Regions from separate parts of the Gorillibacterium terrae genome, predicted to be linked through region 2. Evidence: riboswitches for the same ligand, from Rfam matches in the RefSeq annotation. Region 2 holds a riboswitch; the other holds the start of a gene.
The links. A riboswitch is a leader RNA that binds a small molecule or an ion and turns the genes downstream of it on or off. The one in region 2 is predicted to bind FMN.
Positions count from the first base shown of each region.

Region 1: another riboswitch for FMN. It lies ahead of ribD (bifunctional diaminohydroxyphosphoribosylaminopyrimidine deaminase/5-amino-6-(5-phosphoribosylamino)uracil reductase RibD); the one in region 2 lies ahead of ACSEXS_RS07925 (DMT family transporter).

Region 1 covers NZ_JBPPGI010000001.1:1,446,948-1,461,990, reverse strand. The annotation lists gene ribH (6,7-dimethyl-8-ribityllumazine synthase) at 1-26, opposite strand, end outside; gene ACSEXS_RS06200 (bifunctional 3,4-dihydroxy-2-butanone-4-phosphate synthase/GTP cyclohydrolase II) at 33-1,280, opposite strand; gene ribE (riboflavin synthase) at 1,311-1,973, opposite strand; gene ribD (bifunctional diaminohydroxyphosphoribosylaminopyrimidine deaminase/5-amino-6-(5-phosphoribosylamino)uracil reductase RibD) at 2,007-3,116, opposite strand; FMN riboswitch at 3,278-3,468, opposite strand; gene ACSEXS_RS06185 (LCP family protein) at 3,593-4,543, opposite strand; gene ACSEXS_RS06180 (peptidylprolyl isomerase) at 4,658-5,089, opposite strand; gene lysA (diaminopimelate decarboxylase) at 5,171-6,511, opposite strand; gene ACSEXS_RS06170 (stage V sporulation protein AB) at 6,575-6,991, opposite strand; gene ACSEXS_RS06165 (stage V sporulation protein AA) at 6,975-7,631, opposite strand; gene ACSEXS_RS06160 (GTP pyrophosphokinase) at 7,710-8,366, opposite strand; gene ACSEXS_RS06155 (Spo0E family sporulation regulatory protein-aspartic acid phosphatase) at 8,652-8,816, shown strand; gene sigF (RNA polymerase sporulation sigma factor SigF) at 8,823-9,578, opposite strand; gene spoIIAB (anti-sigma F factor) at 9,599-10,045, opposite strand; gene spoIIAA (anti-sigma F factor antagonist) at 10,042-10,398, opposite strand; gene ACSEXS_RS06135 (D-alanyl-D-alanine carboxypeptidase family protein) at 10,531-11,703, opposite strand; gene ACSEXS_RS06130 (prohibitin family protein) at 11,864-12,769, shown strand; gene ACSEXS_RS06125 (ABC transporter permease subunit) at 12,860-13,765, opposite strand; gene ACSEXS_RS06120 (ABC transporter permease subunit) at 13,762-14,688, opposite strand; gene ACSEXS_RS06115 (Ppx/GppA phosphatase family protein) at 14,890-15,043, shown strand, end outside.
Region 2 covers NZ_JBPPGI010000001.1:1,795,998-1,811,040, reverse strand. The annotation lists gene ACSEXS_RS07975 (DUF438 domain-containing protein) at 1-709, opposite strand, end outside; gene ACSEXS_RS07970 (cupin domain-containing protein) at 900-1,226, shown strand; gene ACSEXS_RS07965 (Crp/Fnr family transcriptional regulator) at 1,404-1,901, shown strand; gene ACSEXS_RS07960 (TIGR03943 family putative permease subunit) at 1,978-2,985, opposite strand; gene ACSEXS_RS07955 (permease) at 2,996-4,042, opposite strand; gene ACSEXS_RS07950 (CobW family GTP-binding protein) at 4,200-5,246, shown strand; gene ACSEXS_RS07945 (cell wall-binding repeat-containing protein) at 5,391-6,587, opposite strand; gene ACSEXS_RS07940 (MFS transporter) at 6,761-7,957, opposite strand; gene ACSEXS_RS07935 (MarR family winged helix-turn-helix transcriptional regulator) at 7,950-8,381, opposite strand; gene ACSEXS_RS07930 (manganese catalase family protein) at 8,612-9,514, shown strand; gene ACSEXS_RS07925 (DMT family transporter) at 9,615-10,595, opposite strand; FMN riboswitch at 10,722-10,859, opposite strand; gene ACSEXS_RS07920 (hypothetical protein) at 10,935-11,138, opposite strand; gene ACSEXS_RS07915 (Ger(x)C family spore germination protein) at 11,152-12,309, opposite strand; gene ACSEXS_RS07910 (GerAB/ArcD/ProY family transporter) at 12,316-13,452, opposite strand; gene ACSEXS_RS07905 (spore germination protein) at 13,449-14,972, opposite strand.

The DNA of each region.
Region 1 (15,043 bases), 350 kb from region 2:
AGCTTTCCTTCAAAAATTCGGGTCATCTCTCATCATCCTTTCGGCTCATGGGTCGGGATCGTTTCGTTCTGTTCCACAAAGGTCAGCAGATGCCCGAGCTTCTGCTGCTTGGTATGCAGATAACGGGAATTGTCTTCGTTCTCCGGCATTTGCAGCGGAACCCGTTCCGACACTTCCAGGCCGTAGCCTTCGAGGCCGGTGATCTTGCGCGGGTTGTTGGTCAAAAGCCGGATGCGGCGCAGGCCCAAGTCGCGCAGAATTTGGGCGCCGATGCCGTAATCGCGCAAATCGGCCGCAAAGCCTAGTTTAATATTCGCGTCGACGGTGTCAAGTCCTTCTTCCTGCAGCTTGTAAGCGCGCAATTTGTTGATCAGGCCGATGCCGCGCCCCTCCTGCCGCATGTAGAGCAGAACGCCGGAGCCCGCTGCCTCGATCTGGGCAAGCGCCGCTTCGAGCTGCGGGCCGCAATCGCAACGGTGCGAGTGGAACACGTCGCCGGTCAAGCATTCGGAATGCACCCGCACCAGCACCGGAACGGCGGGGTCGATGGTGCCCTTGACCAGGGCGATATGCTCCTTGCCGTCCACTTCATTGGAATACGCCACCGCCTTGAAGGTGCCGTAATCCGTCGGCAGGTTGATTTCCACCTCGCGGGTGACCAGCTTATCCTTCTCGTTGCGGTAGTGAATGAGGTCGCGGATGGTGATGATCTTGTGGCCGCCCGTTTGACGCAGCTTCATCAGGTCGGGCACCCGGGCCATGGAACCGTCCTCCTTGATCACCTCGCAGATGACGGCGGCCGGGTAAGAACCGCACATGCGGGCGAGGTCCACCGCCGCCTCGGTATGCCCGGCCCGGCGCAGCACGCCGCCCTTCTTGGCGATGAGCGGGAAGATGTGCCCGGGGCGGCGGAAGTCGGCCGGCTTGGCCGCGCCGTCGATCAAGGCCCGCACCGTCGCCGACCGCTCATGGGCGGAGATGCCCGTCGTGGTCGTAACATGATCCACGGACACGGTGAACGCCGTCCCGTGATTGTCGGTATTGCGCTCCACCATCGGATGAAGGCTGAGCTCCGCCGCCCGCTCCTCGGTGATCGGCACGCAGACGAGGCCGCGTCCCTCGCGGATCATATAGTTGATCACCTCGGGCGTCGCCTTCTCCGCCAGCGCAATGAAATCCCCTTCGTTCTCGCGGTCCTCGTCGTCCACCACGATGATAACCTTGCCCTGCATGAGGTCGTAGATGGCCTCTTCGATCGGATCAAACCGGATATCGTCCATAACGCTTCCTCCTGTCTAGCGACTCACGGCTTACAGAAAGCCATTCTCGGCTAGAAACTGCTCCGTAAGTCCGCCCGGCCGGCTTGGCGGCGCGGCCTCGCGCGGAGCGAGCAGCAGCCTCTCGATGTATTTTCCCAAAATGTCGCATTCCACGTTCACCGCATCCCCTGCGTGTTTGTCCGCGAGGATCGTCTCCTGCAACGTGTGCGGGATGATGGAGACGGTGAAGCGGTCCGCGTCCGCGCTCACCACGGTCAAGCTGATGCCGTCGATCGCGACCGAGCCCTGCGGGACGACATACCGGAGCAGACCGGGGCGCTCCGGTTCGATCGTGTAGACGACGGCATTCTCCTCGCGCGTCCGGCTCCGGATCACGCCGGTCGCATCCACATGGCCCTGGACCATATGGCCGCCATACCGGCCGCCCGCCGCCATGGCCCGCTCCAGGTTCACCCGGCTGCCCGGCTCAAGCAAAGCCAGCGTGGTCTTGCGGTACGTCTCCGGCATGACGTCCATGGCCACGCCGGTGCGGTCGAAGGAGATCACCGTTAGACAAACGCCATTCACGGCGATGCTGTCCCCGAGGTGCACATCCTCCAGGATGCGCGACGCGTTGACGGACAGCACCAGCGAATGGCCGGCCCGCTTCACGCTGCGCATCGTGCCGATTTCTTCAATGATTCCGGTAAACATAACGATTTCCTCCAAACCGGTCCGTTTGCTGCCTCATGACCCGTACTCCGGATAACCGGTCAAACAGATATCCTCCTCGATGAGCTCGACGCGGGTGCGCGTGAGGCGAACCGCTTCCTCCATCCGCTCGAAGCCGTCGAAGGCGAAGCTCGCCGGTGCGGTGGTTCCGCCGATGATCTTCGGCGCGAAGAACAGCACCAGCTTGTCGATCAGCCTCCGCTCCAGCATGGCGCCGTTCAACCGGCCGCCGCCTTCCAGCAGCACGGAGCCGATCTCCCGGCGGCCGAGCTCGCGCATCGCCGCGGTCAGATCGACCTGCGGCCCGTCGCCGGGGATGGGCACCACTTCGGCGCCGAGCGCGGTCAACTCGCGGGCGCGTTCGGGGTCGGCCCCTTCGCGGGTGAGCACGAGCAGCGGACCGCCGCCGGCGGGGTCGAGCAGACGGGCCTGCGGCGGCAGCCGCAGCGCGGAGTCGACGACCACCCGCACCGGCTGAAGCGCCGGTACGGCGAGCCGCGCGGTGAGCGCCGGATCGTCCGCCAGCGCCGTGCCAATGCCGACCATCACCGCCTGGTGGCGGTGCCGCAGCAGATGGACGTACTCCCGCGAGCGCGGGTTCGTGATCCACCTGCTGTCGCCCGTCCGGCTGGCGATCCGGCCGTCCAGGGTGCTGGCCGTCTTCAGGGTGACGAACGGCAGGCCGGTGACGATGTACTTGTTGAACGCTTCGTTCAGCTCCTCCGCCTCCCGGCCGCGGATGCCGGTCGTCACCTCGATGCCGTTCTCGCGCAGGAGAGCGATCCCCCGGCCGGCCACCCGGGGATTCGGGTCGCTCGCCGCCACGACCACGCGCGCCACCTTCTCCCGGACCAGCCGCTCCGCGCAGGGCGGGGTCCGGCCGTAGTGGCTGCAGGGCTCCAGCGTCACGTAAGCGGTCGCCCCTTCGGCTTCCCCGCCGGCCATGTCGAGGGCGTGAACCTCGGCATGGGCCGTCCCGCGCCGCAGGTGGGCTCCGATGCCGACGATGCGTCCCTGCTTCACGATCACGCAGCCGACCGCCGGGTTGATGCCCGTCTGGCCGTTCGTGCCGCGGGCGAGCTCCAGCGCCAGCCCCATGTAATACTCGTCATTCAGAACGTCCACCGGCCGTTCTCCTCCCTCCTCGTTTGCGGGGGCCCGTAAAGACAAAAAAGCCCCCGTTCTTACTCGGGGGCATAGAGGTTGCGTGATATGCGAAAGAACCTTGGCGGCCAAGTTTGTGAAAAAAGGAACGTCTATGGCACAGCCTGTTCTTGCATGAATCGCCGCTCCTTCTCCCATCCAGACTGTCACTGTCGGTTCCGGACTCTCACCGGATCAGCCGCCAGTCGATGGCTGCCCTATTCGGGCCTGGCCGTCTTCCGAGCGGGTCACGGACTTCCGCACGGCGTCCAGCTTTCGAAGGCCGCCTGCGGTCACCGTCGGTAGGGAATTGCACCCTGCCCCGAAGGATATGACTCCCGCACCGATCGGTACGGGTTACCTGAAATTTTACCACCCCCGGCAATGCAAAAGCAAGGCGAAAAGCGCCGCGTTCCAGTACCCCGCGCTTTCGCCTTGCCTTTTGCCAAGAGGTCCGCTTAGTTCTTCGACTTCTCCTCGCCCGCTCCGCCCTGGCCCGCTTCCTCCAGCTTGGTCGATACGTAGCTCTGCAGAGCGGCCGGATCGGCGCTCAGCGCGGCGCCGCTCTTCGTGCGGATGTTGGTGATGAGGTTCGTCGGCGGCAGCTGAATGCTGTCGATTCCGTTGCCCTTGGCCGATAACCCGAGCTTGCCGAGCTTCAGCATGTCGGACGGCTTCATGTTCGTATCCACGTAGGGACTGGCCGACTTTATGATACCGGGCAGCTTGATCAGAGACGATGTCTTCTGCAGCTTCTCGGTCACCGCCGCGATCAGCTTGCGCTGGCGCTCGGTGCGGCTGAGATCCGACAGGGCGTCGTGACGGAAGCGGACATACTGCAGCGCCGTCTTGCCGTCCATGTCCTGCTCGCCCTTCTTCAGATGAATGTCGAACTTATGCCCGTCGGCGGCGTCCTCGTAATCCATGTTCTTCTCCACGTCGATCCGAACGCCGCCAACGGCGTCGATCAGCGCCATGAAGCCTTGGAAGTCCGTGTAGACATAATAATGAATGGGCATGTCCAGCAGCTTGCTCACCGTTTGAATGGCGAGCGACGGGCCTCCGAGCGCGTAAGCCGCGTTGATCTTGCTCTTGCCGTGATCCGGAATGCTCACGTAAGTATCGCGCAGCACGGAGAACAGGACGATGCTTTTCTTCGCGGGATCGACGGAGGCGATCATGAGCGTGTCGGAGCGGGGATTCCCGTCCTTGCCGCTGTCGCGCGAGTCTCCGCCGATGAGCAGCACGTTGACGCGGTCTTTGCCGTTCCAGTCCGTCGTGCCTTCCACGGATGTAGCCTTGTTCATGCCGTTCAGCGAATCGTAGAGCCGGTAAGCGTAGACGCCTAGGAAAATAATCAGAATGAGTCCAAGTAACAGGACGATCCGTCTCATCGGTTTTTTTTTCATAAGTACCCCCTCTGGTCAACCGGAAGCGGAAATGTCAACCGCTCCAATGACCGGAAACAAGAAACCCGGGGCAGAGCACTCTGCGCCCGGGATCTGCCGTTACCGTCAGGAAGCTTAAGCTTCGACGACTTCGACCTTCGCCATTTTGTCGCGGCCGCGGAACTGATCGACCGCTTCCATGCCGCTTACGACCTTGCCGAATACCGTGTGCTGGCCGTCCAGGTGAGGCTGCGGCGCATAGCAGATGTAGAATTGGCTGCCGCCGGTGTTGCGGCCGGCATGCGCCATGGCGAGCGTGCCGCGCTCGTGCTTGTTCGGGTTGATCTCGCAATTGATCGTGTAGCCGGGGCCGCCGGTGCCTGTCCCGTTCGGACAGCCGCCCTGCGCGACGAAGCCGGGGATTACCCGGTGAAACACAAGTCCATTGTAAAAGCCGGTGTTGGCCAGCTTCTCGAAGTTGGCTACCGTGTTAGGGGCGTCCTTCTCAAACAGATCGATGACGACCTGCTCCCCGTTTTCCATCGTGATCTTGGCTTGTTTGGCCATGCAACATTCATCTCCTTCAATATAAGCGAGCTCGGTTACCATTGTACGGGCTTCGCCGGCAAAACACAACTCGGCTTAGGCTCAGCGCTTGCCGGCCTCGGACGGCTGCTTGCGCAGACGGGCCGGAATCACGTCGTTGCGGACGAGATCGGCATGCGACTCCCGCTGGACCACAACCTCGGCTTCGCCGTCTTTAACAAAGACGACGGCCGGCCGGCGGATGCGGTTGTAGTTGCTTGCCATGGAATAATTGTAGGCCCCGGTGCAGGAAACGGCGAGGATATCGCCCGCCTCCGCCTTCGGCAGCTCCAGATCCCAGATCAGCATATCGCCGCTCTCGCAGCATTTGCCGGCGATGGAGACGGTCTCTTCGTTTGCCTCGCTGGCCCGATTGGCGAGCAGGGCCTCGTACTTCGCCTGGTACAGCGCCGGACGCGGATTATCGGTCATGCCCCCGTCCACCGACACGTACTTGCGGATGCCGGGCAGGTCCTTCATCGAGCCAATTCGGTAAAGCGTCGTCCCAGCGTCTCCCACGATCGTCCGCCCCGGCTCGACCCAGACGGCGGGCACCGGATAGCCGCCCGCGGTGAAGGTCGAATGGATGTTCTCGGTGATCGCCTTAACGTAATCCTTGATCTCAAGCGGGCTGTCGCCTTCGACATACCGGACGCCGAAGCCACCGCCCAGGTTGAACACGCGGAATACCGCGCCGGTCTCGTCGCGGACCGCAAGGGCAAAGCCCATCAGCTTCTCCACCGCGTGGCGGAAGCCCTCCACCTCGAAGATCTGCGAGCCGATGTGCGAATGGATGCCGAGCAGCTCGAGGTTCGGCTGCTCCAGCGCCCGGCGCGCCGCTTCCATCGCGGCGCCCGAGCCGAGATCGAAGCCGAACTTGGAGTCTTCGTTGCCGGTCAGCATATAGTCGTGCGTATGCGCCTCCACACCGGGGGAGACACGCAGCAGAATATCGATCTTCTTCCGCTTGGACCCCGCAATGGCATTCAGGAGCGCCAGCTCGTGGAAATTGTCGACCACGAACACGCCGATGCCCGCCTCCACCGCATAGTCGATCTCCTCCGGCGTCTTGTTGTTGCCGTGGAAATGAATGCGTTCCGGCGGAAAACCGGCCTGAAGCGCCGTATACAGCTCGCCGTCCGAAACGACGTCGAGCGTGAGGCCTTCCTCTTCGATCAAACGGCACATGGCCATGACGCAGAAGGCCTTGCTCGCGAAGGCCACCTGGAACTTGAGTCCCGAGGCCTGAAAAGCCTCGTTGAATTCGCGGCAGCGACGGCGGATCAAGTCTTCATCCATCACGTACAAGGGGGTCCCGAAGGTATTGGCCAGGGCAGCGGTATCGCATCCGCCGATCTGCAGATGCCCCTGCCCGTTGATGGTACTGGTTCCGTGCAAAAACATAACGAGCGTTCCCCCCAAAAAGTTTACTCTTAACTTATCACAAGGCCGGGGGGTTGACAACGCTCAATCGAGCAACCATTCGAAAAGCGAGCCCGCCACTTTTCCCAAAATCATCGCAAACAGCAGCAGGACGATATAGGCGTGAAGGCCGAGCCGCTTGGCGAGAATCGGCAGCACGTTGACCACTTCCGTCAGTCCGCCGGCGATGAGCCCGACGAACATGCCGGACAAGATCCCGGCCACGGTGACGAAGCCTCCGGGCAGCGGGAACGCCCAGCCGTAGAAATCCGCCAGCGTCCAATAAAAAGCGCCGGCGATGAGCGCCTGCTCGTACCGGCGGATGCGGTCGTAGGTGCGCGTCACCTGCGCGAGCCGCGGCAGAATGTCGAGCACCGCGATGAACGCCACATAGCCGCAGCCGACGGCGAGGCCCCAGGCGAGACCGACGAACGAGGCGGCCAGTTCACGGACAGCCGTCATCCGGCTCTCCCTCCCGGGCCGCCAGCTTGCGGTACTCTTCGGTGACGATATACTGGTTCACATTCTCCTGGTAGAGAAACATCTCCACCTCGAGCGGGCTCGGCTCTTCATTGAAGGTTTTCTTGAAGAACCGGTTGAAGAAGATCGCCATGCCGATGCCGATTCCGAAGGAATAGGGAATTTGCAGGGCGAGGGGCCTCGGCTCGAATTTGCCGGTGATGAGCTGATACAGCCTCCGGTGAACGGCGGGCATGCTCACATCGGCATGAAAATTCATGATCGTCAGCCCCGAGCCGATGAACAGCAGGAGCCAGACGGCGGATACGATCAGCCAACTCGGCAAGCGTTCCTGCCGGGATTTCACCTCAACCAGCACGAACGGATCGCCGAAATGCTCGATGCGCAAGCCCGGGGCATACTCGCGGACAAGCCCGATAATCTGCAGCACATCGACGAGGATCATGTTGCCGTCGCGCTCCTTGGGGCGGGCGATGACCAATCGGCCGAGCTCTTTCTCTCGCTTCGGATCGGCGAGCAGCCGGGCAGCCCGGCCCAGGGTGAGCACTTCTCCTTTTTCCAGGCAGACCCGTTTGCGGAAACGCAAATAAAGCACGTTGTCTGCGTGCGATTCCTCCGCCATCCCGCACACCTCCCGGAAGTCTTTACCGGAAAGTATGCCAAATTGGGCGGGTTTGTACTCTGTTGCTAGCTCTGCGCCTTAAAACCGGAAAGGCGAAGGTTCGGGCTCGTCCTTCTTGTATTCGGACACCTCTTCGTTGATCGCGAGCATCCGCTTGTCCAGAAGGTCGATCAGCTCCGCCGAATTCTTCAGCTGATCGGTGATCGAGCGGGGCACCTCGCTGTCGAACTTGTAATAGATCTTGTGCTCCAAGCTCGCCCAAAAGTCCATGGCGACGGTTCGAATCTGGATCTCCACCGGCACCTGCTCCACCCGGTCGGTCAAGAAGACCGGAATCAGGATCAGCAGGTGGGCGCTGCGGTATCCGTTCGGCTTCGGTTCTTTGATGTAGTCTTTGACCTTCAGCACCTGAACGTCGCTCTGCCTGGAAAGCAGATCGATGATTTTGTAGATATCGGTCGTAAACGAGCAGATGATCCGAATGCCGGCGATGTCGTGGATGTGATCGCGGGCGTTCTCCAGACTCACCTCAAGCCCTTTGCGGTGCAGCTTGGAGATGATGCTTTCGGGGGATTTCAGGCGGGACTTCATATGTTCGATCGGGTTGTAATTATGGATGAACTGGAACTCCTCGTTCAGAATCTCCAGCTTCGTATTGACTTCGTCCAAAGCGAATTTGTAGACCAGCAGCCAGTTCTTCCATTCGTTGATCATCTTGGCGTTCATGGCTCGCATGGCGATTTCATAGTCTTCCATCGGTTCCGTCATGGTCGTCTCTCCCGGAGAATCAATATTTGCGGCAAGCTTTCCGTTCATTACGAATGAGCGGGCGATCCGTTTCAATAAGGAAGAAACCGGCCAATGGCCGGTTCATTTATTACAATTAATTGAACACCATACACATCTAAACGTTTTTTACAAGATTTTTAAATTATGTTACAAAAGTTTCGTTTTACTAAAGCGTGGTGATATGATTATATAGGGTAGTCATGCTATCTCGAAAGGAGCTACATAAGCGTCATGGAACTCTCTTCCCTATCGGAAAGAATCGAGCTGCTGCGCGCTCAGTTGAACCTGCTTGCGGGCCGACGCGACACCCTCGTCCATCCTCATGTGGTCAGCCTGAGCCAGGAGCTGGATCAGCTCATCATCCACTACCAGCAAAAACGCCGGGTGAGCGCCTGACACCGGCTATTGGGCAATTTGGTCGCGAATGGACTTGAGGATTTTCTTCTCCAGCCGGGAAACCTGAACCTGGGAAATGCCCAGCCTGCCCGCCACTTCCGATTGGGTTTGGTCCCGGTAATAGCGAAGATAGACAATCAACCGCTCCCGTTCGTTCAAGCGTTCGATCGCTTCGCCGAGAGCCATCTTGTCAAACCAGTTCTCCTGCGAATCGTCGGATATTTGATCCATCAGCGTAATCGGATCGCCGTCATTCTCGAACACGGTCTCGTGAATCGAGGAGGGCGGCTTATTTGCTTCCTGCGCAAAGACGACGTCTTCGGGAGAGATCCCGAGGCGGTCCGCGACCTCCTTGATCGTCGGCAGCCGCCCGATTTCCTTGGACAGCTCGTCCTTGACCTTGCGCACCTTGTTGGCGAGCTCCTTGAGGGATCGACTAACCTTCAGGGTGCCGTCGTCGCGGAGAAAGCGCTGAATCTCGCCGATGATCATCGGTACGGCATAGGTCGAGAACTTGACGTCATAAGACAGGTCGAACTTGTCCACCGCTTTCAAGAGCCCGATGCAGCCGATCTGAAAAAGATCCTCGGCCTCGTATCCCCGGTTGAGGAAGCGCTGCACGACCGACCAGACAAGCCGGATGTTGCAATTCACCAGCGTATCGCGGGCGAGGCTGTCTCCCGCCTGGCTTAAAGCGATCAGGCGCTTGACTTCGCTGTCGTCCAAATAGCTCCCAGAGGGTTGCTTCAAATCCCCATTCATAGACTCGACTCCCTAGACTCCTAATTGAAGAGAGCTTTCTTCGATTCGATTCGCTTGACCATGCGGACGACCGTTCCCTTGCCGACCTCCGTCTCAATCTCCACCCGATCCATGAAATTCTCCATGATCGTGAACCCCATGCCGGAGCGCTCCAGTTCGGGCTTCGAGGTGAAGAGCGGCTGGCGGGCCTGTTCGGGATCGGCAATGCCCGAGCCGTCGTCTTCCACCGTCAGATAGAGCATGTCGTCCTCGATCCGGGCCGTGATGGTCACCATGCAGTCGGGATTGTTGTCGTAGCCGTGGATGATCGAGTTCGTGACCGCTTCCGACACCACCGTCTTGATGTCGGTCAACTCGTTCATGTCGGGGTCAAGCTGCGATGCAAAAGCGGCGACGGTTACCCGGGCAAAGGCCTCGTTCTCGGAGCGGCTGGCGAATTCCAGCTTCATGAAGTTGCTCCCTGTCATGATACGACCTCCAGACTGGACACGGCTTGCCGTTCGTTGTCCTGCACGGATACGATCTTGTAAAGTCCCGACATTTCGAACAGCCGGTGTACGGAAGGGTGAATGTCGCAGACGACCATTTTGCCGCCCATGCCGGTGATCTGCTTGTAGCGCCCCAGGATGACGCCCAGCCCGGAGCTGTCCATGAAGGTGAGGTCCTTCATGCTCAGGATCACGTGAATGCTGCCTTCCCGCTGAAGAGCCTCCTCCATCTTCGCTTTAACGATTTCCGAGGTATGGTGATCCAGCTCGCCGGCCAGCCGGACGATCAGGGTTCGGCGCCCCGCCTTTTCGATTTCGATGTGCAAACTCAACGTTCAGCTCACTCCTTCCTTGGCATGAGCATTGAATTCTACACTCCGAAAACCATCTCCTGCCTGGCCGACAAAACTAGAACCAGCGCTACAAAACTAGAACAAAGCCAACAAAGTCCGACAGGGCAAAATTCAAATCGTTACCAACTGCTGGAAGGTCCGCTTGAATAGTGTCCACCAGCCGGCCTTATCCACGTTTGCCGGGCTCTCCACCGGCACCTCGTTCAGCAGCTTGTTGTTGCGGTAGATGGCCAGCGTTCCGATCTTGTCTCCGGCTTTGAGCGGCGCCTTCACCTTGCCGGCCAGCTTCAGCTCGTACCGCACGTCGCCCTTGTCCTCGCCTTTCTTCAGCAGGATGCTGTAAGGGGTCTTGGCCTTCAGCGTGACCACCTGCTCCTTGCCCTTGTCCACCCGGATCGACCCGATGACGTCGCCCGCCTTCAGAATCGGATGGCTCGCATATTGGGCGAACGCATAGTCGAACAGCTTGGTCACCTCGGCGTTGCGCGTCTTGGTGTCGGGCTCGCCCATGACCACGGCGATCACGCGCAGCCCGTCCTTCTTGGCCGTCGCCGACAGGCAGAAGCGCGCTTCCGCTGTGAAGCCGGTCTTAAGCCCGTCCGCTCCCGGATAGAACCGGACAAGCTTGTTGGTATTGACCAGCCAGAACGGCTTGGCCGAGCTTTTGCGCAGATAGTCCTGATAGGCGCCCGTAAATTTGGTAATCTCCGGATGCTTGAGCAGCTCCCGCGACATGATGGCGATGTCGTAGGCGGTGGTATAGTGGTTCGCAACCGGAAGCCCGTTGCAGTTGGAGAAATGCGTATTGTTCATGCCGAGCTCCCCCGCGCGGGCGTTCATCTGCGCGACGAACGCTTCTTCGCTGCCGGCCAGCTTCTCGGCCATCGCCACGGAGGCGTCGTTGCCGGAGGCCATCGCGATGCCCTTCAGCATCTCTTCCACGGTCATCTCTTCTCCCGGCTCGAGGAAAATTTGCGAGCCGCCCATCGAGGCGGCATTCTCGCTCGCTCTCACCTTATCGGTCATGGTCAGCTTGCCTTGGTCGAGCGCTTCCATGATCAGCAGCATGGTCATGATCTTGGTGATGCTGGCCGGGGGCAGCTTGGTATCCTTGGCCTTGTCGTACAAGACCGTGCCCGTATCGCTGTCGATCAGAACGGCGGACTTGGCTCCAGGCGCGTAATCGGCAACGGGAGCGGATTTCTTCTCATCCGCATGAATGACTGGCGCGGCCAAACCCGAGACCAGGGTACAGGCGACCAGCAAAGCTAGCATCTTCTTCATCGTGGCAGGTTCCTCCCATATTGGAAATATCCGGTATTCCTTTTTTCCATTGTTGACGAATTGCCGCGAGAATATTCCCGTTGCGGTGAAACGGGACCCTACCTTTTTGCGTAAGGTACAGCACTAACGTGAAAATAGAGAACACAGGAGGAGTTATGGCATGAGTACAGAGATTCCGTTCAAAGGAAAAAAGAACCCCGCCCCCCGCATTGTCGGTTGGGTCGCGCTCGCCCTCGTCGCCCTGGTCGTGCTGTTCAACAGCTTCACCGTCGTCGATTACGGGCATGTCGGCATCCGCAAAACCCTGGGGAAAATGAGCAGCGAGACCCTGGGAGAAGGGCTGCACCTGAAGGTTCCGTTCATTCAGACGATCATTCCGGTCAACGTTCAAGTCACCAAGTCGGAGAGCGAAGCGGCCGCCGCTTCCCGCGACCTGCAGATCACCCATACCCGAATCGCCGTCAACTATCGGGTTGACGCCGCCGGAGCCTATAAGCTCTACAACAATGTCGGACCCGATTACGCCAACCGGATCGTCGGCCCGGCCGTCCAGGAAATCTTGAAATCCGTCACCAGCCGCTTCACGGCGGAGGAGCTGATCCAGAAGCGCGATACGGTGGCCCTGGAAGTAAAGGAAGGCTTGTCCGACCGGCTCAGCCATTACCAGCTCATCGTTACGGACATCAGCATCGTCAACTTCGAATTCGACGACGCCTTTAACCAGTCGATCGAAGCCAAGCAGATCGCAGCCCAGAAGGCGATGCAGGCGGAGAACGACCTGAAGCGCATCGAGATCGAGGCCAAGCAGAAGATCGCCCAGGCTCAGGCCGAAGCCGAATCGTTGCGGCTGAAGAAGCAGGAGGTTACCACCGAGCTGATTCAGCTCAAGCAGATCGAGGTTCAGGAGAAGGCGCTCGATAAATGGGATGGCAAGCTGCCGACCGTTACCGGCGGTGCGACGCCGTTCATCGACCTGAACAGCATCAGCCCGTCCGCCTCGACGTCTAGCGGCAGCGGCGCTGCCAAAGCGCCGGCCTCGTCGCCCTCGGCCAGCGCGAATCCGTAAGTTCGCCGGAAACAGTCAAAAAAAACAGGTCCGCCACGGCTTTCAGCGCCGCGGCGGACCTGTTTTTTGTCAATTCCAAACCGAAATTAGCTACGCTCGCCATTTGCTCAGATACCGCACGCGCAACCCCTCGCCGATGAGGTTGAAGGTGAATACCACGAACAGAATCGCAAACGCGGGATAAAAGACGAACGAGAACCTGCCGGAGAAAATGTCCGCCCGGTGGCTGGCCAACAGGCCGATCCAGTTGACGCTCGTATCGACGAATACCTTCGTCAGGTAATCGACCTCCACCCAGCGCTGCGTGAGGAAGATGCTCAGTACGCCCAGTTGGCCGAGCAGCAGCATGACCTTGCCGAGATCCTGGCAAAAGCCGATGAGCAGATCGGGAACCAGGCCCGGCAGGTAATAGCGGCGGATCAACCGCCGGCGGCTTAAGCCGAGCGCATGCCCGGCTTCGAAATACGGCTCCTTGGCCAGCTCCCGCGCCCGAACGGACACCGTATCCGCTACCCGTCCCGCTTCCAGCAAGGCGAGCAGGCACAGCACCCAGAAGAGCCGGTGGTCGCTGAACAACAGGAAAGGCGCGCTCAGGAGAAGCGCCGCGGAAAAGACCGTCGGCAGGAACGCGAACATCCGGTTCAGCACCTGGACGGCCGCGGAAGCGAAGCCTGTTCCCTTCCGCGCCAGCAGGCCGAGAGGAACGCCGATCAAATACCGCAGCGCGGCGATGGCTGCGATCAGAGCGACGGTATCGCGCGTCCCGACCACCAGCATGCTGAGGTTGTCGACTCCGGATTTGTCCGAGCCCAGCGGATTGGCGGCGGAAGGCTTGTACTTGGGGAGGATCAGCTTATGGGCTTCCGTCCAGCGATGCGGAACCGGGGTCAGCTTCTTGTCGACAAAAGGCAGTTCGGGTCCGAGGAACATCGCGAGAAGCAGTACAGCCAGCATGGCCAGCCCCACGGCGAGCGGCAGATTTCGCCGGCGTCTCATGCTTCCTCCCCTCCTTCCGGACGGGGGTCGAGCCGTTTCCGCGCCCACAGGCTGAAGCCCTGCACAAGCAGAATGAGCAGCATGAAGCAAAATGCGGTCTCGATGATGATGCCGGGTTCATAGTGGGGCCCGGTGCCCAGGGAACGGCTGTAATCGATCGCTTGATAGAGCCGGGCGGCCGCTCCGGGATAATTCATCAGGTATTCGACCATCAGGAGATTGGACAAGAGGTAGACCAGGAGCGTGGTCGAATGCGCGAGGATGCCGGGAAGGCTGTTGCGCAGAACGTAGGTGCGGAAGATGCTGCGCTCCTTCAGCCCCTTGGCCCGCGCCACCTGGATGTACATCGGATGTAAATGGGCGTCGAGCGCGTTGTGCGTGATCCGGGCCATATACAGCGTCGGAAAAAAAGACACCAGGAGCACCGGCAGCACGAAGGCGGACAGCCCGACATGCCCGAAGAAGCGAACCGACGGCATAAATCGGATGATTGCCCATTCAACGAGCAGGATAAACAAGAAATCGGGGGTGGATTGGAGCAGCATGGATGCTGCGCCGCCGAAAAGTCCGCTTTTGCGTCGGGCATGAAGGTGATCGAAGATGCCCTTCCCCATTCCGAGTACGGCGCTGAGGGCGAATGAGCCGGCAATGACGGCCAAACTGCGTCCCATCGCCGCGCCGACCACGGCCTCCACCGGCTGCCCGTCCCGGCTGCGGCCGAGGCTGCCCGTCTGCCAGGCTTCCCGGACGAAGGCTTGTATCCGGCCTGCGTACTCCTTCCAAGTCACGGTCGAGCTGGCCTTCAGCTCGTACTTCTCGACGGTAACCGTGAGTTCCCGCGGATACAGAACGATCAGAATAATGCCGATCATTGCCAGAATGCTGACGACAAGCGATCGGCGCAATTGGGCGTGGTAGGACATGGTCTCCTCCCGGTGTAATGCCGCCGAGCGGTTTAATCCGGTCGCGCGGCTTAGGGTTTTCCCCAGTGTACACCGGCCATCTGTGCCCGTCATTAGAATTCGGTGAGAGCCGATCCGCCGATTGGTAACCCGGCGGCGGCGTGGTACAATAGAGGGCAATCCGGAATCCCCAGACCCACTCTCGTCGATTGGAGGCGCCCCATGACAAAATCCCGGCTATTCGGCATCATCGATATCGGCTCCAACTCGGTACGGCTCGTTCTGTATGAAGACGCCGGCCACGGTATTCACCGCATCGTCGAGGAGAGCAAGAAGAATATTCGCCTCGTCGGAAAAGTTGCCCGAGACGGCTCTC
Region 2 (15,043 bases):
TGAGCTTTTCCAGCGCCATGGGCATAAGGATGTTCTCTTCCTTGAAGATCATTTCCGTGATATCCTGGGTGACCTGCTCCAGAAGCCCAAGCCGGTCGCTGTCCTCGGCGGTCCCGTCCGTCCACAGGCGTTTCAATTCTTTGATCCCGGCGCGAATCCGGTCATCGACTCCCCACATGACCTTCGTCGGACCGTAGATTCCGTATTTCTCCAGATAGGGAAACAGCAGATTTTCCTTGCGGCTGTAGTGCTTATCGAGATCAAACAGCAGGCTCAGATCCTCGACCAGCTTGAGGCGGCCCGCTTCGTCCCGGCTGCGGGTGTATTGGTCCCGATGCAGCGCGATCGTGAAGCCGAGGAGGCGCTCGATCTCCCGATTTTCCAATTTGAAAGTATGCACCGGATGACCGGGCTGTTCTTCCGGCTTGGCCGAGCGATGGATTTCGTTAATGGAGCCTTTGAATACGGCGGCATGAACGCTGCATAAGCGCTGCACCTCCGCCACCGGGATGCCTTCTTCCTCCATCAGGGCTTGCTCCAGCCGAGAAATCTCCGCCACTGAGATATCCCCGACGGCCTCGTCGAAACGGGCCTTCACCTCGTCGACCGTCTTCCCGTTGTGCAGGTCCCGGATAATCTCCTGCAGCAGCCGCTGCCGCTCGGGACTCAGCGTCTCCGCCTGCTCGCGGTTGTTGATCAGCTCACTCATCTATGGCACTCTCCTTTAGGACTTATCTTCTTCCGGATGGGCAGCGCCCGCCGCTCATTCTCACTCGGTGCTGTACTCTTCCTTTTCAAATTAGCACGGCGGATAAAGGGTTTTTGTGATTTGAATCACTAATTGATTCTCATTCTCATGTAAAGATGGAAGCAGATAAGAACCGAAAGGATGGATGACCATGGAAACCCAAACGCTCAGACAGTTCCAGGATTATCAGGAGGGCAAGTTCGTCAAGCATTTCGTCTACCGCGAGCCGGAGTTCGTCGCCTTCGTGCTCAGCTTCGACGCTGGTCAACGTCTGCCCGTTCACAAGCATCCCGGAACCAAGCTGCACCTTCTCGTTCTGGAAGGGTCGGGTACGGTGACCGCCGACGGAGCTGAAACCGAAGTAAAGGAAGGCGAAACAGTAGTCCTGTCCGGCGATGCCGACTTCTCCTACAGCAGCTCGGCGGATGGCCGTTCCAGCCTGTATGTCATGCTCATTCAGGCTCCCCCGGCCGTCTGAGAACAACTGCGGCTGCCTCTTCTCCCATGCTGCTAAGACCCAAAACGGACCTGCCATCGGCAGGTCCGTTTTTTTGAAAACCGACTCTTGGACACGGCGGCCTAAACCCGTATAATGCGAAGAGAACCAACGTAATTCCTAACAGCCTGCCCGAAGGGCAGGATACGGAGGCTGCCCATGTTCCTGCAAAAAGGCGAGACCTTGTTTCGTCAAGGGGAGCAGGGTCCGCTGTATCGGTTGGAGAGCGGCATGCTGAAAATCGTCCGCGTCCACCAAGACGGCTCCCAGTTCCTGGTCAACCTGATTCTCCCCGGCGAAATCATACCCCATCATTCGCTCATCAGTCCGAACCCTTATTACGGCACGGCCATCGCCCTTATGCCGAGTGAGGTCGCGGTTCTTCCCTCGAACGAATGGTACCGCGACTTGGAAGGCGATCCCGAGCGGCTCCGCGCCATCGCCGAACAGCTCCAGGACAAGCTGCGCATGATGCAGCAGCGCGTCGATCAACTCACGGAGGTATCGCCGGCCGGGAAGCTGCAGCAATTGCAGGAGTGGCTGAGGGTTTATATCGCCCCGGCGACCTTGACGGATTTGCTGACGCAGGATGAGATCGGCCAGTTCATCGGCCTGAGGCGGGAAACCGTCAACCGGCTACTGCGCAAACCCCGGTAACGACGGACCGGGCGCTGCCGATTCCGTTAACCGGTCGGCGGACGCTCATCCCTGCCGTCCTGCCCTCCATGCCCCGCTACTCGGATGGCATCGACAGCCAGTTCGCCAAATCCTCATAAGCCCCGTCATAGGGATAGACGTACGGATTGGACGGAGCCGAAACCCGGGTCACCCGGTCGGCCCGCAGCGCGAGAACCGGCTCGCCGCCGTACGTCTCTTTTGCGATCGTGCCGCTCACCAAGACCCAGGTGTCTTGCGGAAAATCGGTCTTTCCCGAAGTCCGGACCAGTACGCCAAAGGGGGAAGCGTCTGCGGCGCTGCTGGACATCACCAGCCTGGCGACGGCAAATTCGTTCGGCTGCATCGCTTTCTCCCGAAAGACAAAGCCACTTACGGTCATCCGCTTCCCGGCGAACCGGTCCAGATGGAGAGCGACGGCGCGGAGCACCTCCCGATAACCGGTCTCCGGGACGAGAATTTCCGGCTTGCCATACAACCGCCGGGCCAGTGCCGCAAGTTCGGATGGGTGGCCGGTGGCGGAGGCTTCGGCCCCATCCGCTGCCGGCTCCTTCTCCGCCGGACCCGCCGCTTCGGGAACGGAACCGTTGCCTTCCCAGGTGTCGACGGGAGCCGACAGGACGGCGGACACCTGCGACCCCTCCGGCCCGCTGAGCGCAAGACCCAGGGAGCCCGCCAGCCCGCTGCCGCTCATGCCGTTCGGAAGCAGAACGGCATAGACCACCGGCAGCAGGAAGAGCGCATACAGCAGCCCGACGGAACGAAAGCCGTTCGGCGACGCCGCAGGCTCGCAGCAATCGCAGGACAACCGATGCCCGCGGTTGCCTCCCAACGCCATCCAGATCTGCGCTCCGGCGAGCAGAATCAGGCCGATCGACGCCAGCTTGACGGCCGTTTCCATCCGCGGAGCGATGTATTCGAGCAAGCTCCCGCTTCGGGCGAGACGCTGAATAAAGCACGAGTATGCCAGCAGCAGCGCGGCCCGGAAGAGGTAATGCCGGGCGCGGCTGCGCTCGGCCCTACGCTTGGCTTCCTCCGGAAACTCCGGCATTCGGTTCATGCCCATCGCCGAATCCTCACCCCCCGCTCCCGACAAGCCCCAACCGTTCGATCACCAGCGCACCCAGGAGAACCAGCAGCACGACGAGCAAGATCAGCAGCAGTACGAACTTTCCCCGGAACGCCGACAGCATCATCAACAGGCTCTTCGTGTCCAGCATCGGGCCCAGCACGAGAAACGCAAGCAGCGAGCCGGACGGCAGCATTCCGGCAAAGGCTGAGGCAACGAAGGCATCCGAGGTGGAACACAGCGACAGCGCAAACGCAAGTCCCATCATCAAGAGTGTGGCCGTCAGCGGGCTTTGGCCGATGCCCGCCATCACGCTGCGGGGTACGGCGCTCTGAATGACCGCCGTCAGAGTCGCGCCGATCAGCAGGTACTTGCCCATCTCGAAGAATTCGTGCCCTGCGTGCGAAACCGCCTGGGCGATCCGCTCGGACAAGGAGAGCGGCGGCTCTGCTTCCGGTTCGGCTGACTCCGCTTGCCCGCTTAATCCTTCCCGGGTGAATTTCAGCGGGCGGTCCATTTTAATGAGATAAACTATTAATGCAATTAAGCATCCGACAAGCAGCCCGAAGCCCAGCCGCCAGTAGGCCATCTGCGGCTCCGTCCGGAACGCCGCCCGGGTTGCGGCGAAGACGACAGGATTGAAGATCGGCCCTGCCAGCAGGAATACGACTCCGATGTAAGCCGGCATGCCTTTGGCGATTAGCCGTCGGACGATCGGCACGATTCCGCATTCGCAGAGCGGAAACAACAGGCACAGCACGGCGGCCGCGGCGATCCCGCCGAGCGGATGATTCGGGATCAGGCGGCGGAGTGTCCGGTCGCTGACAAAAGCCTGCATGAAGGCGGAGACGGCGACCCCGAGCAGGAGGAACGGCAGGGCTTCCAGCACGATGCCGAAGAGCATGGTTTTGAAGGTCAACAGGGCTTCGGTGGCGGGCGGACGGGCATTCCCCGGCCGTCCGGAGCCAGGGTCGAACCGGATGACCGCGGTCGCTGATATCAGGCCGAACAGAGCAAGCCATGGCAGGCTTGTTCGCAAGCTCCAATCGCGCATCGCAATAACCCTCCCTTCGCCAATGGAGACGGGTGGCAAGTCTTATCTATACCTTATTCGCGTTCCGGACAAGGTATGCCGTACGCTTCCGCAATCGGAATAGGGCCGAGGTTTGGCCCATATCTATCTAGGAAGACCTCGATGAAGGAGCTATGGTATGAGCCTTCCCGTGTTGATTTTGAGCGGTTTTTTGGGCAGCGGTAAGACCACCCTCCTGCTTCGTCTCCTGGAGGCGTCCCATGTCCGCGGCCTTCGTCCCGGCATCTTGATGAACGAGCTCGGAAAACGCGATGTGGACAGCGAGATTCTGCGCGAGAACGGGGACCCCGCCGTCTCCCGGCTGCTCGACGGCTGCGTCTGCTGCAGCAAAAAGAGCGAGCTTGCCGCCGGCCTCGATACGCTCATCCGGACCAAGCCGGATCTGCTGCTCATCGAGTTGACCGGCGTAGCCAATCCCGAAGAGGTGGCGGACGCCCTGACCGAGCCCGGCCTCCTTGGCAAGGTCCGCATCCGTCAGATCGTAACCCTCCTCGATGCGGAGCATCTGCTGGAATACAACAGCGTCTTCTCCGCCGACAAGGAGCTGGTGCGAACCCTGCGCCGCCAGATCGAGGTCGCCGACCGGATCGTCGTCAACAAGACGGATCTTGTCTCGCCCGCCGTCCTGGCGAAGATCGCCAAGACTGTCCGCAGGCTGAACGAGCACGCCTCCCTGGAACACACGGTGCGCAGCCAGCTCGACCCGGAGCCGCTGCTCGGTGGAATCCGCGCGGGGGCGAGCACAGCGACCGTACCGGTCCGGCGCGATTCCGGCTTCCGACCGGAGCAAACCGGCCGGACGGCTCCGGCCGCGCGCGTGCAAGCAGGCGCGCCGGAGAAACCGCCGCACGCACCGTCCTTCTCCCGCGTGCAGACGCTGACGCTGGAGTTCCCGTACAGCTCCGCCCTGCCGCGGCGGGAGCTCGAGCGGTTCCTCGCCCGTCTCGGCCGCCCGCTGCTGCGCGCCAAGGGCTATGCGGTCTGCGCCGGCGAAGGTATGCTGCTGCTGCAATTCGCCGGCGGGCGGGCTGAATGGAGCCGCGCTCGGTATGAAGGCGAGCCCTATCTGGTGCTGATCGGGCTGGAACTGGACGAAGAGATAGTCCGGCGCGAATGGCAGAGGCTGCTGGCCGCAGAAGCGCAGGACAGCGGAAAGCGGGGCTAGATGCCCCGCTTTCCGCTTCTTTCAACACGCTTTCCGGTCCATCGCAGCCTCTTTTCTCGAACGGAAGACTGCACCCGATGATCGGCTGACGATTCGTATCCGCCTGTCCATGGCATCGCCGCCAACAGCTCTCATTCGAATCGGTCAATGCCCGGAATGTTGATCCATGCCGTTCGCCGGAACAATCTCCAGCATCTGATCGATCTCATCCTGAGCCTCCGGCGTGATCGAAGCCGCATCGCCGGTGATCCAGGCATGGTTGTACGGTCCTTCCGCGGGCGAGTCCTTGAATTTGGGCTCCAGGCTCATGACGTACTTCATCACGGCGTCCGGCATCGAGCCCTTGTCGGTCAGGAGCAGCGGGGCATGCTTGCCGAGGTGGGAGAACGGAGCCGCCGCGATGGCAAGTTCGGGTTGTCCCTCCGCGACGAACGACAGGTTGTGGCCCGGCGCGCTAATCCCCCAGCCGAAGCCGGTCGCGGCGTCTTTGTAGGAAGCGAACGCCACTGCGTTCTGGTAAGGATCGTTTCCGGCAATGCGGACCACCGTGCCGTATTCCTTCAGCGCATCCGCGACTTTGGCGGAAACGACCGATTCGGGCCCGAGCAGATAGATATGCGCGCGGCCGCCCCTTTCCTTCAAGGCCTCGGCCGTCGCGGCCGGGATGTCGTCCTTCCCGACATAGAGCAGCGGCTCCGGCATGTGGGCGATCCAGTTCACTGCGGGCAGCGTATACTCGGCCTGCTCCGAGGAGGCGACAATCACGCTCTGCGGCAGCTCTCCCGCCGTATTGGCATAATAGCGGTCGACGGCCCGGGCGACTTCCGCCGGATCGCTGCCGGGGATCTGGTCAGTCTTAAAGCCCGCTTGCTTCAGCTCTTCCTTCACCTGGTCGCCGACATCGCCCACAATCACGGCCTGTACGCCGCGATTGCCCTCCGCACCGAGCGGATTCAGCCGCTTAAGCTCCGCCAGCGTCGCGGCGGGAACCTCATTCTTGCCGAGATAAAGCACCGGGCCGTTGCTCGGATGGTGAATCAGATCGGCGCTCGCCGCGGCGATCCGCCAGTCGGCCGAATCGGTCAGGACGACGCTTGCTGGACGGCTCGCCTTCGACAGCGCGGGCCACAGCGTCTGCGATACCCATACGGCCGCCTGGACCGGATCGGAGGATTGGATGCGGGTCGTGTTCTTGGTGGCAAGCCACGGTGCGGCCGCGGCCGTTGCCGGAGTCGCAGAATTCGCAGAGTCGGTTCGGCCGGAAGCCTTGTCCGCCGAGCAGCCGGCCAGGGAGCCTGCAGCCAGCGCGGCCGCGGCAGCCAGTTTAATCCATCGGTTCATGGGAAGTCCTCCTGTCGGATTCAAGTGTGATAAATGTCATACGCCACTACTATACCCAGCAGTTGTGTGGAAACGATGAAGCACAAAAAGAAAGACGGCACGCGGCCGCCTTTCTTTTTTGCGTATAGTGCGCGTATTTGATTCCAGCCGCCGTTCCCAATGCCCGGTCAGGCTTAGGCTTGCCGCGCTTCCTGCCGGGATTGAATTGCCTTTTTCCCATGCAAAGGATAGTAAAGCAAAGTGCAAAGAAGCAGCACGATCCCCATCGCAGCGTACAGCCCCCGGTAACCGATCTCCGGCACCGCCAGCCCAAGCAGGAACGGACCGATGCCGACTCCCGCATCGAGGAAGATAAAGAATGTTGAGGTGGCCAGCCCCATCCGATCCTTCGGAGCCATCTTGATCGCAATCGCTTGGCCGCCGGACGAGAATGTGCCGTATCCGAGCCCGACGAACACGCCCGCCAGGAGAAGCATATAGCCATGGAACGGCTGGCTCAGCAGGAACAAGCCTGCGGCAAACAGAAGAAAGGCGGCGTACATCACCGAATTTTCGCCTTTGCGGTCAAAGCGGCGGCCCGTATAGGGCCGGGTCAAGAGAATGGTCACGGCGTATACGAGGAAGAAGAACTTGGCGAAGGCGCTCAGGCTGAACTCCTGCGCAAACGGAGTCAGGAAGCTCAGGATGCTCGAATAGCCGAGTCCCGCGAATAGACCGATCGAGGCGATCGGAAACACCTTGGGCTCGAAGAAGCTGCGCAGGGAAAAATCCGCCTTCCCGTTCGTAGCGGCCGCGCTTGGGACGGGCTCCTCGACCTTCAAGAACAGGGTCGAACCGAAGCTGATCACAAGGAGCGACAGGCACAGCACGAAGTTGGCCGAGAACGGCGCGCGTTCGGTCAGCATTATGCCGAGAAAAGGGCCAAACGCGGCGGCGAGCGTCGTACTGAGCGCATAATAGCCGGTCCCTTCCCCTCTCCTCTCGCTCGGTACGATATGGGCGACGATCGTGCCCGTCGCCGTCGAGGCCAAACCGAGCGCCGCCCCGTTCAGGAACCGGACGAGCATCAGCACGGCGAGACGGTCGACGAAGAAATACAGGACGGTCACCGCCAGCAAAGCGACGAAGCCGATCGTCAGCATGTTCTTCCGTCCCACCCGGTCGATGGAACGGCCTGCAAACAGCCGGGCGATCAAGGTGCCGATGACGAAGATGCCGGAAGCGAGTCCCGCCATACTGGGCGTGGCGTGAAACCGGTCCGTCGCGTAGACGGTGATGGTGGCAATCAGCAGATAGAAGGTAAAATACAAGAAGAAGTTGGCAATGGACACGATGAGGAAGTCCTTGGTCCATAATTTTGGTTCAGTCATGCGGCGATTCCTCCAGACGGGCAAGGTTTACTAGAAGCTTGGGGATCGTATGGAAGGTAATGGCCGCCTCTTCATGCGGAATGCCGTCCATGAGGCGATGCTCCAGCTCCGTGATGCTCCGGCGGCAGGTCCGATAAATGTCCCGGCCGTGCTCCGTCAAGCGAATGACCTTGCCCCGCCGGTCGGGTCCGTCGATTTGCTCGATGATCCCAAGCTCTTCCAGACGAAATACCCGCCGGGTGATGGCCGGCTTCTCTACGTTATAATAAGCGGCGATGTCGACCAGTATCGACGGGCCCCGGTTTTCCACATAATAGAGGACCTGCCACAGCGAATAGGACAGATCATACGGTGCGAGCCTATCGTTCAGGGCCGTTTGCAGCGGACGGTGCAGCGAGAAAAACCGGCTCAAAAAGCCTTCCATACAACCCACCTCGATTCGTTTATATAGTTACCATTGTTAACAGTTACTCAAGGTAATTATAAGCATCTTTCGATAGCGAGTCAAATCATCGTCAACATTGTGGAAATTGCTGGGGTGATGGATTGGGACGAATTGGTTAGCTTCCTCCCAACGAGTGTAATAAAGACCGTGTCGCCCGGAATCCCCTTACCCTTTTTGAGGGAATCGAAAACCGATCAGGAGGATGCAGCATGTTCAAACGAATGAATGAGATCATGATCGAAATCCCGGAAGTGGAAAAACCGGATGCCAACGCGGCGGCGGCGGTTCAGGAGCTGCTTGGAGGCAAATTCGGCGAGATGTCGACCCTGAACAACTACCTGTTTCAATCCTTTAATTTCCGGTCGAAAAGGCAGCTGAAGCCTTTTTACGATCTCATCATGAGCATCACGGCGGAGGAGCTGGGGCATGTCGAGCTAGTCTCCCATGCGGTCAATAAATGCCTGAACGGTTCCACCAAGCGGAAGAAGCCGGACCAATCCCCTCTGGAGGCCGTAAAGGATGCCCGTCTCTCCTACCATTTCCTCGCCGGGGCCCAAGGAGCGATGCCCTTCGATTCGATGGGAAATCCCTGGACCGGAGCCTATGTCTTCAACAGCGGCAATCTGGTCGAGGATCTGCTGCATAACTTCTTCCTAGAATGCGGCGCACGCACCCATAAAATGAAGGTCTATGAGATGACCGACCATCCGGCCGCCCGGGCCGTCGTCGGCTTCCTGCTCGTTCGCGGCGGCGTCCATGTCGTGGCTTACGCCAAGGCGCTTGAAGTGGCGACAGGCGTAAACGTGACCAAGCTGGTCCCCATTCCCTCGCTCAGCAACAAGCTCTTTACGGAAGCCCACAAATACGAGGAAAAAGGCGTTCACACCAAGCTGTATACCTGGAGCGAGAACGATTTCAGCTCGATCGACCAAATCTGGAAGGGAACCCACCCCGAGGACGGACTGCCCCTGGAAGTGATTCAAGGCGCGCCGGAAGGCTTCCCCATTCCCGATGCGCCGGCAGTCGAGGAGGAATTTGCCCCGGGGATCTCCGCCGAGGACTTCAAGGAGATCGCCAAGCGATTGAAGATGGCCGGTAACATTTCGGAATAGGAACGCTTCGTATCCCGCGATTCCTTCGAATTGCAAAAAGAGGTTTTCTCCTTGTTTGGAGAAAACCTCTTTTTCGTAGGAAGCCGGCATGGCTTACTCGTTAGTCGTTAAAGATATTCGCCGTTTCCTTCTGCCGCGAGATGATGAACAGCACCGTCCAGATCAGCAGGAACCCGACAAACTGGGCCGAGGTGATGATCTGCTTGTCGGTCAGCCAGCCTAACTTGAAGGCAAGCCAGTTGACCAGGACGCCGGCGATCGGAAAGCTGAGCTCCGCCAGCGTGGCGTAGGAGGCTTTAACGGCGCTGAGGCCCTTGTAATACAGCAGCATGCTGAGCAGCCCGGGCAGGAGCGCCTGCAGGAGCAGGTTGACCGTAAATCCGGCGATCGGTCCAAGCTCCGTCGGCAGATGCCAGCTTCCGCCGTTGATCAGCACCATCGCGAGCAAGAGCGGCAGCGCCATGCTAAACCGCAGCGAGGTCACCGTCTCGTATTTCATCGACCGCAGCAGGTAGCTGCCCATGACGGTCGAACCGCCCCAGAGAAGGGCTGCGCCGATGGCGAACAGGTTGCCGGGTTTGATGAAGTTCACGTGCTCGCCGAAGGGAAGATTCCAGCCGAAGGTCAAGAGATACGTGCCGATAAGCGCGATGACGACGAAGATGCCGAACGACTTGGGCAAGGCCTCCTTGAGGACGATCCGGGCCAGAAGGATCGCCATCAGCGGTTGGAGCTTTTGCAGCAGCAGCACGGCGTTCAGATCTCCGTAAGCGACTCCCTGGGTAAAGAGCACCGTGGCAATGGCCGATCCGCCCCAGGAGATGAACAGAATCGCTCCCATCTGACGAACGCCGATCCCCTTCAGATCGGCCCGGTTCTTCCACAACACCGGGGCCGCCGCCAGCACGAGGAGGATATGCTCCAGAAACACGAGCTGCCAGGAACTGACATGCTTCAGCAGCAGATTGCGGAACAGCGGGTCGATGCCCCACAGCGCCGCGCCGATCACGACGAACCAGAATTCCATGCGCACGCGGGGTACGCGCAAAGCGGGTGTTGCGGTTACGTTGACGTTGTTCATCCGACTCATGGTTCTCTCCCTCTGACATTCAGGACGCGTTCGGTAAAAAAGCCCCTTCCTGCATCAATCGCAGGACAGGGGCTCGGTCAAACACGCATGGGAAAACAACGCTTCCTCAAGCGGCTTGTCGATCTTCTACCATCCGGACTATCACCGTCGGCCCTGGAATTGCACCAGATCCATCCCTGCTTGAACCGGGAGTCGCGGGCTTCGTCCGAAGACGTTACCGCCGGTAGGGACTTGCACCCTGCCCCGAAGATCACTGTTATCGTATTGCTTTCTTTCATGAGTGTACCTCAGCCACTTACAAATTACAAGTGACAGAGTTTTGACAACGTATCATTTTTCACAACCGGCCGGTTTCCGGGCATCCTCGGGCACTTGCCGGTCGCTCGTCGGCTGTTCGTTCGGGTTCTTCTCCGCCTGTGTCTTCCAGGGCGGATCTCCATATTGGTGAAACAACCGGTTTACCCGATGAACGGCAAACGGAATGACAAAGGCCGCAGCCGCATAGAACCAGACCGTCACATCCGGTGCAGACACGATTCTCCCTCCTTTACTCCGTCTTCAGAATCGCGCCGATCATGCTGGCCTGCACATCCACGTTCACTTGGACACGGCAGGTTTTAAATACTCCCTCTCCTCGGTCCCAATCGTTGCGCAGCCCTTTCCAAACCGCGGGATGATTGCGCTCAAGCTCTTCTCCGAACTTGAAAATGTCGCTTCCCAGCTCGGTTTGGGATTTTTCCAGAGCCGCCTCGGCCATATCCCGGATTTTCTTCGCAATCGCCCGCTCCGCATCCCCGATTACCCGTTCATTGAATACGGAGATCTCCAGATGCGATTCCCCCAAGTTCCCGAAGACATGCAGGTTGACCCGAAAAGACGGCCGATGCGGATCGGTGACGTCGGCCCGGATGCTCCGCCTCAGTTTTTTGAGCTCAAATACAATGTTTTTGCCGTATACCTCGGTTTCAATGGTAGTGGACCGAATCGATCCGGTCAGCATATTGCGGCCGGTGGTTTCTTCCCCGTCGAGAAATCCTCGAAGCTGGTTTTTTTCGCCGTTGAATACCGCCGAACCGCTCAAGACGATCTTATTCTCCTTGGGTACCCCGGTCACGACCGGAAGAGCAAAGCTGGCTTTCTCAAGCAAGAACCGATGGACGTCGCCGATATTGGTTGCCGGTGTGATACTCCCCGTTTTCCGCGGATTCTCGGCGGTCGAATCGATGTACTCCGCCGGCAGGCGCTCCGTTTGCGGAAGGATGTTGAACAGCGGACTCGCCTCTCCCTTGGTAATCATCACCTTGGCTGCCCGGCGGGTCTCGGCATCCCGAACGTAGACGTCGAGAACTTTGCTGACGTTCCCTTCCCGGGCGAGCGCCTCGGAAATCAGAATGACGCGGTTATGCTCCAGGTAGGGAGGCCGGCTCGTTTCGTTGGCCATATCCCGGCTTGCGCCGAAATCCGTCCGGGCGGTTGCCGACAGGTTGAGAAAGGGCTTGGACGATCCTCCGTCCTGCTCGGAAGGCTTCTGCATCGCTTTGGGGACCGCCATCTGGTAGGTGACCCGGATCTGCCCCTCGTCGGCTTGATCCAGCGCCGTTCCCACGACGAACCCGCGCTGCTCGATCTCGGTCTGATCCCAACAGCCGCCGAGAACGACAAGCGCGGCTAAACCTGCAATTCCCCTCACGATTCGGGTCCGCATCGAAGTTCACCCCTTCTTCGAGTCTTCCGCTATGGCCGGCGGAGCGCCCCGAATTCCCCGGACGACGGCAACGAACAGGAACAAGGCGGGCAGCATCCAACCGAAGGCCATTCCCATGTAGCTGACGAGCGTGGAAATTCTACGCGTCTCGATCAGATTGCGCGGCATCATCGCCCCGAGCAAGAGCAGCGGGCTTAACAGGTAGATCAGGGGCATCCGCTTCGCCTTGGGGAAAATGGACTGAATGCCGAGAAGGGTCACATCGAAGCTCATCGCCGCCGTACAGAACAAGCTCAGCACCCAAGCCAGAAAAAATGGCGCTTCAAAGCGCTCCATGAGGCCGCCCGGAATCTCGACCTGCTTGGCGAGCTCCGCCAGCGGGTAAAGTGTGTTTTCGACCACCGTTTCGCTGAATACGCCGATGGACATGACGAATACGGCAAGGTAGACGAAGCAGGCTCCTGCCATGCCGGCAACCGCCGCCTTGGCTGTCTTGTCCGGATTCTTGATGTACAGGTTGTAGAACAACAACACCTCTACGCCGAGATAGGAGAAAAGAGTCTCCTTCAAGCTTTTCGCCAATATAACGGGCGGTGTGACGAAGACCGGCTTCAGTGCTTGAATGTCAAAATCTTTAAGAGCAAAGGCGATGACCAACGCGAGGACGACCAGAATGGCCGGCAGGAATAAGGTGTTGATCCGAAGCAGGGTCACGCTCGGGCCCGATACGCCATAGACCAGCACGAGCAAGAATGCCAGGCTGATCGCTTCGATCGGCGTATTGTCAAACAAATACAGCTTGGCGATGCTGGAGAGTCCGCGGATTTCGTAGCAGGTGAACAGAAACAAATAGAGCGAGAACAGGAAGACCACGATATGCGCCACAACGGGATGGGCGATTCGGCTCACCATGTCATGGTAATCCATCTGCGGAAATCTCCGTGTCAGGAGCGCAATCAGAACGGTGAACAGGCATGCGATCGCCCCCCCGGCCAGAATCGGAATCCAGCCATCCGACGTATGGGTAACGCTGGTGACCGCATCGGGCAGGATCAAGATCCCGATCCCCATGGCAATCTTGCAGACCATGAACGCAACCGTTCGCGAATCGACCATGGCATCGGCATAATCGAGCGTTTTCATGGCGAATCCCCCTTCTTCTTTCCTCCTGCCCGGCGGACGTTCCTCGTCTGCGTGAAGCGAGGGCGTTTCTTCATCATCGTAATCGGCGCCCGGATGAAGAGGTCCTTCCAATCGCCTCCAAGCTGTGGAGATAGGGGCGCCGAGAACGGAATCCCGAAGCTCTGCAGCCGCAGAACATGAATCACGATCATAATGGCCACCAGGATAATGCCGTAGAGGCCAAAGACGGCGGATGCGATCATCGTCGCGAACCGGAGAATGCGGAAGGTGATGCCCGCGCTGTAGGAGGGAATGGCGAAGGAAGCGACGGCCGTGACCGCAACCGTGATGAGCATGACGGGGCTGACGATCCCCGCCCGGATAGCGGTCTCCCCGATCACCAAGCCGCCGACGATGCTGATGGTTTGCCCGACCGGCTTGGGCATGCGAAGCCCCGCCTCCCGCAGCAGCTCCAGCGTCCCCTCCATCAAGATCGCTTCGAGAAAGGCGGGAAACGGCACGCCCTCGCGCGCGGCGGCAACCTGAAAGACCATCCGGAACGGAATCAGCCCTTGATGGAACGAAACGAGCGAGATGTACAACGCCGGAAGAAACAGGGTGATGACGACGGCGATCACCCGCAGCAGCCGGATCAGCGAACCGATCAGCCAGCGTTCGCTGTAATCCTCCGGAGATTGAATGAGAGAAACAAAGGTAATGGGAAGGATCAGGGCGAACGGGGTGGTATCCACCAGGATCGCCGCTTTTCCCTGGAGCAGGGCGGCGACGACTTTGTCGGGCCTCTCCGTATGCAGAAGCTGGGGGAACGGCGACAGGAAGCTGTCCTCGATCCACTGCTCGATGGTGCCGGACTCGGGCGCCATGTCGATGTCAAGCGAATCGAGGCGGCGCGTGACCTCCGTCACGATGCTCTTGTTGATGATGTCGTCGATATAGCAGACGGCCAGAACCTGATTGGACCGGCGTCCGATTGTGCGCGTCTCGAAGACCAGCTCCCGGTCGCGGAGCTGTCGGCGCAGGAGCGCCAGATTGCGGAAGATACTCTCGGTAAACCCGATGCGCGGTCCGCGCACGACGTTCTCCGTCTGCGGTTCTTGCAGGGCGCGCTCCGGCCATTTTCGCGTCTTGACGATCAGCGCTTCCGGGCACCTTTCGAACAGCAGCACGGTATCCCCCGACAGAAACGAGGGAATCACCTCGATCCAGAGGACCGTTCGTTTGGCGGCGGCGACGGGCAGCAGCCGTTCCTCGATCCCGGCCAACAAACGCTCCATGCTTCGGGAGTCGGAAACGCTCGGTTCCTCGGAACCGAGTTTCTTTTCCTGCAGGAAATGCACGATATCCTCTTGAATCAGCCGGTCGTCGGACAAGCCGTCCAGGTAAATGACCAAGCAGGCTGTATCCGACGAGCCGGTGCGGATAGCCTTGATCTGCATATCATCGGGCTTGTGAAGCTGCCGCTGCATCTCCTTCAAGTTCTCCAGCAGCGACTCGCCCAGCTTCGACGCATCCTGGTCCATCAAGCCCTCCCCTTTCGTTCGCGCTGCTTCCGCCTTTACCTTATAGTGGTATCCGAAATCGGTCGGTTCTA